DNA from 3 places in the Niveibacterium microcysteis genome. Region 2 is predicted to be linked to each of the others. Evidence: predicted binding sites of a transcription regulator. Region 2 holds the regulator's gene; each other region holds the start of a gene.
The links. The regulator sigma-54, encoded in region 2, starts transcription at its own class of promoters, with help from an activator protein. The targets are predictions, from matches to a motif close to TGGCACGCTTNCTGCTNA.
Positions count from the first base shown of each region.

Region 1: a site for sigma-54 is predicted at 1,878-1,895, ahead of JY500_RS22085 (PEP-CTERM sorting domain-containing protein). Genes of this name have one in related genera too.
Region 3: a site for sigma-54 is predicted at 1,736-1,753, ahead of JY500_RS21260 (bactofilin family protein). Genes of this name have one in related genera too.

Region 1 is NZ_CP071060.1:821,708-824,980, forward strand. Features, by position in the region: gene JY500_RS03830 (tetratricopeptide repeat protein) at 1-707, opposite strand, end outside; gene JY500_RS22085 (PEP-CTERM sorting domain-containing protein) at 792-1,817, opposite strand; gene ubiD (4-hydroxy-3-polyprenylbenzoate decarboxylase) at 2,063-3,273, shown strand, end outside.
Region 2 is NZ_CP071060.1:156,010-159,282, forward strand. Features, by position in the region: gene ptsN (PTS IIA-like nitrogen regulatory protein PtsN) at 1-51, opposite strand, end outside; gene hpf (ribosome hibernation-promoting factor, HPF/YfiA family) at 169-492, opposite strand; gene JY500_RS00700 (RNA polymerase factor sigma-54) at 504-1,973, opposite strand; gene lptB (LPS export ABC transporter ATP-binding protein) at 1,990-2,712, opposite strand; gene recX (recombination regulator RecX) at 2,699-3,148, opposite strand; gene recA (recombinase RecA) at 3,169-3,273, opposite strand, start outside.
Region 3 is NZ_CP071060.1:4,679,957-4,683,229, forward strand. Features, by position in the region: gene JY500_RS21250 (hypothetical protein) at 1-103, opposite strand, end outside; gene JY500_RS21255 (sensor histidine kinase) at 93-1,481, opposite strand; gene JY500_RS21260 (bactofilin family protein) at 1,805-2,329, shown strand; gene JY500_RS21265 (ArsR/SmtB family transcription factor) at 2,396-2,767, shown strand; gene arsB (ACR3 family arsenite efflux transporter) at 2,751-3,273, shown strand, end outside.

The DNA.
Region 1 (3,273 bases), 670 kb from region 2:
GCCACCGCGCGGTCGAAGGCGCGCGCTGCAGCCCGGTAGTCACCCCGTGCCGCTTCCGCCTGGCCGAGCCCGTAGTACGACAACGGGTTCTCCGGCGCCAGGCGCACCGCCTCATTCATGGCGCGCGCTGCGTCGGCCGGGTTCTGCTTCGCGAGCAATGCCATCCCGAGGCCAAAGCGCGCGCCAGCATGGTCTGGCTTCAGTTCTGACGCCTTTCGGAACGCCTCTGCCGCGAGATCCGGTTTGTGAAGGACGTTCAGGTACAGCTCACCCAGATCCAGTTGAGGGGCTGCCGCAGTGGGGCCGGCTTTGGCGGCTTCGAGCGCAAAACGCTCGGCCTCTTTCCACTGTTTCGTGGCCATGCTCAGGCGCGCCATGGCGACCAAGGAGTCCACAGATTGCGGGGCGACTTTGTAGGCCTTCTTCACCCAGTCGCTGGCCTCAGCGTCCTTGTGCTGCAGGCGTGCGATGTCCGCCAGCCCAAGCAAGGGCAGGGGATTGGCGGGTTCCGCCTTCGCGGCTTCACTGAATAACTGCCTCGCCTGGTCGTACTTCCCTTCGTTCAACGCGTCGTAACCCTTATCGAGCGGCGTTGTTGCCTTGGCGGCCGAGCGCGGCTGGATGTCGAGAAAATTATGAATCGGCGTTGCGAGCGATGCGAGTGGCGTCAGGGTGGCGAGCAAGACGGCGAGATGGCGGAGTTTCATTTGTTGGCGGGAGGCTGGACACAAAAAAAGAATACCCCTTTCCGGAAACCGGAAAGGGGTACTTGTGCGTGCTGCAGCGAAAACTTACTTCGCGCGGCGACGGCGTGCAGCTGCCAGACCGGCAAGGCCCAGACCAGCCAGCGCGAGGCTGCCCGGTTCCGGAACATCGCCACCCGGCGGGATGAACACACCACCCGAGGCGCCGAAGCCGAAGATGAAGGTGTTCGGCACACCAGTCGTCGGGCCGCCGGCTACGTTGGCTTGGCCGTATGAGTAGATGCCGATTTCGACGTCGGATGCGTCGCCATCGACCATGCGGCGAGCGAGGTCTGCGTCGGCTTCAGTCCCCGCAGCACCGTAGTAGGTGGTGAACTTGATCGTTTCACCCGCGCCAACCGCTGCGAAGTTGAAATCGAACAGCGCGCCGTGGTCATCCGGGCCACAGTCAGTGAAGTTCGCATCGTCTTGTGCGCATGCAGTCGCGCCAAGTACGCGGTGGCTTGAGGCCAGCGGGTTCGAAGACGAGAAGCCGTCGCGCGTCGTGTGCAGCAGGTTGCTGCCGTTGGCGATACCCAGCGCGCCCGGCACGCCTTGGATCGTCACAAATTCGCTGAAAGCGGTCGGGTAGATGTCCCAGTCCATCACGCGGCGATAGCGCAGGTCACCCGATGCAATCGCGAAAGTCTGCAGGTTCTTGATCGACACGTCGTCAGCGTAGAGCGCCGAAGTCGTGGAAATCGGATGGTAGTTGTGCGTCACTTCCAGAATCGCGGCGCCCGAAGCGTTCAGCACGCGCGACACCGAGATGGCGGTCGATGCCGTGGAGGTGAAGGACACCAGGCTCAGGCCGCCAGTGCCGACGGAGGTGTTCTGGTAGCCAGCTACACCGGTCGAAGCAATCGCAGCACCCCAGCCTTCGCAGGTGCAGCCGTACACCGTGCTGTCGCCGCCGGTAACGTTGTACTTGAGGCCGACGCCGCCGTAGTTCAGCGCGCCCAGGTCGTTAACGCCAAGGCTGACGGTCCCGTTGGTGATGACTGCGCCGGCGCTTGCGGCCGTCGAGATTGCAGCACCGCCGATCAGCAGGATGGCGGCAGCGAGTGATTTCATTTTCACGATTTAGCCTCGTTGTCGTTGGGTGGCAGGACGATGTCCTGACTCGCAGAGATTGAAGCAGGCTTCGTGCCAGCCGTCGTTTGGATTCTATCTAATTGAAATCGTTGATGGTTTTGTTCTGTTTGTCGGTTGCGACAAATGCGGTGTAAGAAAATCCGTCGACGCCCACGCGGCGGAGGTGGAGCCCTGGCGGTATCATCGCGGCCATATCGGACCCAGTTTGAAAGACGCCAACTGCGATGCGTTACAAGGATCTGCGCGACTTCATTGCGCAACTCGAAAGCCGCGGCGAGCTCAAGCGCATCGCCCATCCGGTGGATACACACCTTGAGATGACCGAGATTGCCGACCGCGTTTTGCGTGCGGGCGGTCCGGCGCTCTTGTTCGAGAACGCGCACACGCAGGGGCGTACGTGCGCGATGCCTGTTCTGGCCAACCTTTTCGGTACGCCGCAGCGCGTGGCCTATGGCATGGGCGAGGACGGTGACTGGAAGACGGCCTTGCGCGAAGTCGGCAAGTTGCTCGCCTTCCTGAAGGAGCCCGAGCCACCGAAGGGGCTTAAGGATGCCTGGGAGAAGCTGCCGATCTTCAAGCAGGTGATGAACATGTCGCCGAAGGTCGTCGGTTCTGCGCCGTGTCAGGAGGTCGTATGGGAGGGCAAGGACGTCGACCTGTCGCGTCTGCCGATCCAGCACTGCTGGCCGGGTGATGCTGCGCCCCTGATCACTTGGGGACTGGTCGTGACGCGCGGCCCGCACAAACAGCGTCAGAACCTTGGCATCTACCGCCAGCAGGTGCTCGGACCTAACCGGGTCATCATGCGCTGGTTGGCGCATCGAGGTGGCGCGCTGGATTTTCGCGAACATCAGCAAGCAAATCCGGGAAAACCATTTCCGGTTGCCGTGGTGCTCGGCTGCGATCCGGCGACCATCCTGGGGGCGGTGACGCCTGTGCCCGATAGCCTGTCCGAGTACCAGTTCGCCGGCCTGTTGCGCGGGGCGAAGACTGAATTGGTGAAGTGCCTCGGCTCCGAGTTGCAGGTTCCCGCGTCGGCCGAGATCGTGCTTGAAGGCGTGATCCACCCCGATGATATGGCGCCCGAAGGCCCCTACGGTGACCACACCGGCTACTACAACGAGGTATCGGACTTCCCGGTGTTTACGATCGAACGCATCACGATGCGCCGTAACCCGATCTACCACAGCACCTACACCGGTAAACCGCCGGATGAGCCGGCGATGCTTGGGCTCGCGCTCAACGAAGTATTCGTGCCGCTGTTGCAGAAGCAGTTTCCGGAGATTGTCGACTTCTATCTGCCGCCGGAGGGCTGCTCCTACCGGCTGGCGGTGGTGAGCATCAAGAAGGCCTACCCGGGCCACGCCAAACGCGTGATGTTCGGTATCTGGAGCTTCCTGCGCCAGTTCATGTACACCAAGTTCATCATCGTCGT
Region 2 (3,273 bases):
AAGATCGACGAGCACATTGGACGGCGGCAGCAGCGGGGCGATGAGATTCATGCTTGGGGTTCAGAAATGCACTGCGCGCCCGAAGGCGCGCAGATCCGGGGTCAGCTCATGTTCGGCGCGGGGGCTTTCCGCAAGCTTACGCGCCGGGATTCACTAGAGCGACCGTGATTACGATTCTGCAGATTGGCGCTTGTGCGCCTCGTGGCCGTGATCGTAGGACTTTTCCTTGTGCTTGAGAACCTGCCTGTCCAGTTTGTCCGTCATGGCGTCGATTGCGGCATACAAATCTTCGTCAATGCTCTCGACGAAAATGTCCTTGCCGCGTACATGTACCGTCACTTCCGCCTTTTGCTTCAGCTTTTCCACCGACAGGATCACGTTAACGCTCGTGACGTGATCGAAGTGGCGAATCACGCGATCCAGTTTCGATGTTACGTAGTCGCGGAGCGCGGCGGTAACTTCGAGATGGTGTCCGGTGATGTTCAGGTTCATGATTTATCCTCTCAGATCATCTTGCGCTGGCTGACCGGCGGGATGTTGAGCGACTCGCGGTACTTTGCGATGGTTCGTCGCGCAACGACAATCCCCTGCTGGCCGAGAAGCTCGGCAATCCGCGCATCGGATAGCGGTTTTTTGCGATCCTCTGCCGCGACCAGCTGGCGAATCAGCGCACGAATCGCCGTAGCTGAACACGCGCCGCCAGAATCCGTGGCGACGTGGCTGCCGAAAAAATACTTCAGTTCAAGGATACCTCTTGGCGTGGCCATGTACTTCTGCGTGGTCACCCGAGAGATCGTCGACTCATGCAGATCAAGCTGCTCCGCGATTTCGCGCAGTGTCAGCGGACGCATTGCCACGTCCCCATAATCGAAGAACTGCCGCTGGCGGTCAACGATTGCCTGGGATACCCGCAGGATCGTGTCAAACCGTTGCTGCACGTTCTTGATCATCCAGCGTGCCTCCTGCAACTGCCCGGCCAGCGATCCGGCCGAGCCGCGGTTCTGCTGCAGGATTCCGGCGTAGAGCTGGTTGATCCGCAGCTTGGGCATCGCGTCCGGGTTCAGTGTCGCACTCCAGTGGCCGCGCACCTTGCGCACGATCACATCCGGGATCACATATCGCGTCTCGATTGCGGCAAACCGCGCACCGGGGCGCGGATCGAGGCTGCAAACGAGCTGGTGCGCCTCGCGCAGCGTTTCGTCGCTGCAACCCAGATGCCGCTTGAGTCGCACGAAATCCCGCGCGGCCAGCAGCTCCAGATGCTGCTCAACGATGATGATCGCGGCTTCACGCGCAGCGCTCTCAGGCAGCAGGCGCAATTGCAGCTTCAGGCATTCGCCTGGCGAGCGTGCGCCGATGCCCGGCGGATCGAGGTTCTGCAGGTGCGCGAGGGCGATCTGCAGCTCGTCGACGTCAACTTCAAACTCGGGCGGCAACAGCTCCAGCAGTTCGTCGAGCGGCTGGGTCAGATAGCCATCGTCGTCGAGCGCTTCGATCATGAAGCGCAGCAGCGCGCGATCGCGGTCCGACAGCGGCATCAGGGCAACTTGTTCATCCAGGTGGTCGCGCAGGCTCGTCTGCGCAGCACGGAATTCCTGGAAATCCGTTTCGTCGTCATCGTCGCGATTGCCGCTGCCGCCACCTTCGCCGGACCACTCGGTGGGGCCGTCGTCATAGCTGCCGGCATCGTCGAAGCTCGGCTCGCTCGGTTCGGGCGAGGTCTCGGCCGCTTCGGCCGCCGCATCGTTGGCGGTGTCGGTGCGTTCGTCGCCGCTCGGCGTGGTGGCGGATTGCCCCCAGGCTTCCGGGTCCGACTCGGCGTCTTCGCGTTCGAGCAAGGGGTTCTCGAGCAGCATGCGCTCGATTTCGCTGTTGAGCTCCAGTGTCGATAGCTGCAGCAGCTTGATCGACTGTTGCAGCTGCGGGGTCAGCGCGAGCTGCTGGGAGATGCGGAGCTGGAGCGAGGGCTTCATCGTGGGGGTTGCGCGATCAGAGTCGGAAATGCTCGCCGAGGTAAACCTCGCGAACCTTGTCGTTCTGGACGATTTCGTCGGGGCGGCCGCTGGCGAGCACCACCCCTTCGGTGATGATGTAGGCGCGGTCGCAGATGCCCAGCGTCTCGCGCACGTTGTGATCAGTGATCAGCACGCCGATGTTGCGATCCTTCAGGAAGCGGATGATCTTCTGGATATCGATCACCGCGATCGGGTCGACGCCGGCGAAGGGTTCGTCGAGCAGGATCACCTGCGGGTTGGTGGCCAGCGCGCGGGCAATTTCAACCCGCCGCCGCTCGCCGCCCGAGAGGGACATCGCGGTTGCATCGCGCAAGTGCGTGATGCCCAACTCGCCCAGCAGCTCATCGAGCCGCGCGGCGAGTTTGTCCTTCGGCAGCTTCTGCAGTTCAAGTACCGCGAGGATGTTCTCGGCCACCGTGAGCTTGCGGAATACCGAGTTTTCCTGCGGCAGGTAGGACAAGCCCAGATGCGCCCGCTTGTGGATCGGCAGGTGGGTGATTTCCTTGTCGTCGAGGGTGATCGTGCCGCCGTCGGCACGCACCAGGCCAACGATCATGTAGAAACACGTCGTCTTGCCGGCGCCGTTGGGGCCGAGCAGGCCGACCACCTCACCGCTGCCGACTTCGAAGCCGACATCGCGCACGACAGTGCGTGCCTTGTAGCGCTTGGATAGACCGCCTACCTTAAGCAGACTCATCGAACGGCTCTTTCAACACTTTTCTCACGACCTCCGCGGAAAACCCGCGGGCGGTCAGAAAGCGCGCCTGGCGCGCCCATTCCTTTGCATCGCCCGGCGTACTGCCGAACTTGCGCGCCCACACTGCACGGGCGCGCTCCAGTTCTGTCTCGCCCAACTCACTCGCCAGCGCTTCGGAGATCGTTTCCGGATCCACGCCGCGCTGTGCGAGTTCATGCTGGATGCGTCGCTGGCCGAGCCGGCCGGCACGGCTGCGCACGTAACTTTCGGCAAAGCGGCTGTCGGACAGCAGGCCCAGTTCGCTCATCCGGTCGAGTACCGCTTCGACCGCGTCCGGCTCACCGTGCGCGGCCAGCTTGCGCGCCAACTCGGCCCGGCTGTGTTCGCGCTGCGCCAGCGTTCGGAGCGCGCGGGCCTTCAGCTCGTCGCCGCTCATCGCCAATGTGCCTCGTTGGTTCAGGCCGCGGCGGCTTCCCCAGCCGGCAGTTCAGGCAGGCCCAGTTGTACGCGGATCTTGTTCTCGATTTCGCGTGCGGTTTCCGGGTGCGAGCGCAGGAATTC
Region 3 (3,273 bases), 300 kb from region 2:
GCACCGGCTCCTCGACGCGCGTCGGCTGGGTGCTGCAGGCGCCCAGCATGGCCAGCAGCAACGCGGCGAGCGTCGCGCGCACCGCGCTCATCTCAGGCTTCATGCGGTAACTCCACGCGGAAATGCGCACCGCCGTCGTCCGGCAGCAGCGCGATGCTGCCGCCGTGCGCTTGCACCATCTCGCGCACGATCGACAGGCCGATGCCACTGCCGCCACGCGCGCCCTCCGGCTGACGGCTGCCCTGGTAGAAGGGGTCGAAGATGCGGCCGCGATCCTGCCGCGCAACGCCCGGCCCCTGGTCGATGCAATCCACCCACACGTTGCGCTCGTTGCGCCCGAGCACGAAGCGCACGAGGCCGCCGTTGGGGCTGAAGCGGATCGCGTTGGAGAGCAGGTTGCCGAACACGATCGCGAGCTTGCCGGCATCGGCCACGACGAAGGTGTCCGGCCCGCTCAACTGCACTTCGATACGGCGCGACTGGCAGGGCAGCGCCTGTTCCCGCATCACCGCCTCGATCACCTCGCGCAGCGAGAGCTTCTTGCAGTCGAGCCGGCGCGCGTCGAAAGCCGCCGCGTTGTAGCCGAGCAGCGCCTCGATCCGGGTCTGTAGCAGCACGCTGTTCTCGGTGAGAATCTTCACGACTTCGGCCTGCCCGTCCTGCAGGGGGCCGAGCACACGGTCCTCGAGGAGCGCGATGCCTTCGTGCAGCGACGCGAGCGGCGTCTTCAGCTCGTGCGACACATGGCGCAGCACCCGCTGGCGATCGGCTTCAAGCTCGGCAAGCCGGCTCCGCAGCCAATCGAGCCGCCGCCCGACGCGGCGCAGGTCGGCCGGGCCGCGGATATCCACCGGCGTATCGAAACGATTGGCGCCCAGGTCGTCGATGCTGCGCTCCAGTCGCCCGAGCGGACGCACCAGCCACAGGCCGAACACCAGCGCCAGCACGACACTGCCGGCCAGTGCGGCGAACACCTGCAGGCCGAGGCGCGCACGATTGCCATCCAGCGTATCGAGCAGCTCGCGGTTCTGGTGTTCCACCACCTGCTGCGCTGCGGTGGCGAGTTGTTCGTTGACGTCACCCAGCCGCTGCAAGCCTTCCTGCAGCGGATGCGCCGCGGTGTCGTCGAGCAGACCGGCCACCGCGCTGGCGGCGGACTCCCAGTCGGCGACATGGCCGCCGAGCGCCGGGCGCAGCGGCTGCAGCGACGCGAGTGCCTCGTCGCGCGCCTGCATGAAGCGGCCGCGCAAGGCCTCGTCGCGCAGCACACGGAACTGCCGCGCGCTGCGCGCCATGTCCACCGTGCGCTCGCCGACCAGTTGCGTCGCGGCCGTCACCTCCACCGCATGGGCCGCGGCGGCGCGACTTTCGGCCGCAAACGCTTCGAGCATGCGCACACCACGCCAGGCCGTGCTGCCTAGGAGCAGCGCGATCAGCAGGAAGGCGACAAGGAGAAGCTGGCGAAAGGAAACCCGGGACATCTGCGGCGAGCGTGGCCATCCACGGCGCGCCGCCGGTGATGCCAATGGAATCAGGAGCCGCGATCAGAACACGCATGCGCCCGCTTGACCAGAGGCAGCGACGCTGTCGTCACATCCCGACACACTTGAGTGCCGCAAGGCCAGCCGGATCGGGGCTTGCCACCGATTTTTGCGTCGCCGTGGAGCGACACTTTTGCGCCAATGGCACCGACAGGCTTCGATGATTATCGCGCAATCGCCCGGCCCGCCGGCACTGGCATGCAAACTGCATTGACGGCCCTGCCCATGCATCCGGGCGCATCACCGAACCGGCAGGAGTCCACATGATCGCCAAACCCAGCATCCTCGACCAGCACCGCGAATCCCGCAGCATCCGGCGCCCGCCGGCATCCGATTCCCAGCCGGGCGTACCCGAACCCTTCAAGCCCGCCCCCTTCCCGGCCACATCGAGCAGCCCGGTGGCGGATAACCGGCTGGTGGTGGGGCCGCGCGTGAAACTGAGCGGCGCGCAGATCCTCGATTGCGACACCTTGCGGGTGGAAGGCCATGTCGACGCCGCGCTGGAGAGCCGCGTGATCGAGATCGCCGCCGGCGGCAGCTTCAACGGCGCCGCACGGGTGGAGGCCGCTGACATCAGCGGCCGCTTCGAGGGCGAACTGCATGTGACCGGCCGCCTCAAACTGCGCGCGGGCGCGCAAATCCGCGGCAAGGTGCGCTATGGCAGCCTCGTGGTGGAAGCCGACGCCACGCTGTTCGGTGACGTCGCACCGGCGAGCCAGGCCGACAACGCCGCTACGGCAGAGCGCCCCAGCGCGCAGATCGCCTCGATCACGGCCTTGCTGGCCTGAGCCCCTGCGGCGCAAAGGCGCCGCTTCGCCGGCCCTTCATTTCAACATTTCTTGTAATATTGAACGATGGACAGGGACGACGCCGCTACGGTCTTCGAATCGCTCGCATCGGGCATCCGGCTCGATGTATTCCGGCTGCTCGTCCGGCAAGGGCCGGCCGGCATGGTGGCGGGCGATCTTGCCAGCGCGCTCGATATCGCGCCGAACAAACTCTCCTTCCACCTGAAATCGCTGCTGCATACCGGGCTCGCCACGGTTGAACAGGAAGGGCGCTTTCAGCGCTATCGCCCGAACATTGCACGGGTTGCCGAGCTGGTTACCTACCTCACCGCCGAATGTTGCGGCGGCCGACCCGAGGCCTGTGCGGATCTGCTTACCACCCCCTGTTGCCCCGACGCCCCGGACGAAATCGATGCACACCATGACGCGCACCCCTGACACCGCCAAACCACCCACCCCCATGAGCGCCTTCGAGCGCGGCCTCAGCCTGTGGGTCTTTCTCTGCATCCTGGCCGGCATCGCGCTCGGCCAGCTGTTACCCGGCGTGTTCCAGGCCATCGGGCGGCTTGAGTTCGCGCAGGTGAACCTGCCGGTCGGTCTGCTGATCTGGGTGATGATCATTCCGATGCTGGTGAAGGTGGACTTCGGCGCGTTGCACGAGGTGCGCCAGCATGTGCGCGGCATCGGCGTGACACTGTTCGTGAACTGGCTGGTGAAGCCCTTCTCGATGGCGCTGCTCGGTTGGCTCTTCATCCGCCAGCTGTTCGCGCCGCTGCTGCCGGCCGACCAGATCGACAGCTACATCGCCGGGCTGATCCTGCTCGCCGCCGCGCCCTGCACCGCGATGGTCTTCGTGTGGAGCCGCCTGACCCATGGCGACCCGTTGTTCACGCTGTCGCAAGTGGCGCTGAACGATTCGATCATGGTGTTCGCGTTCGCGCCGC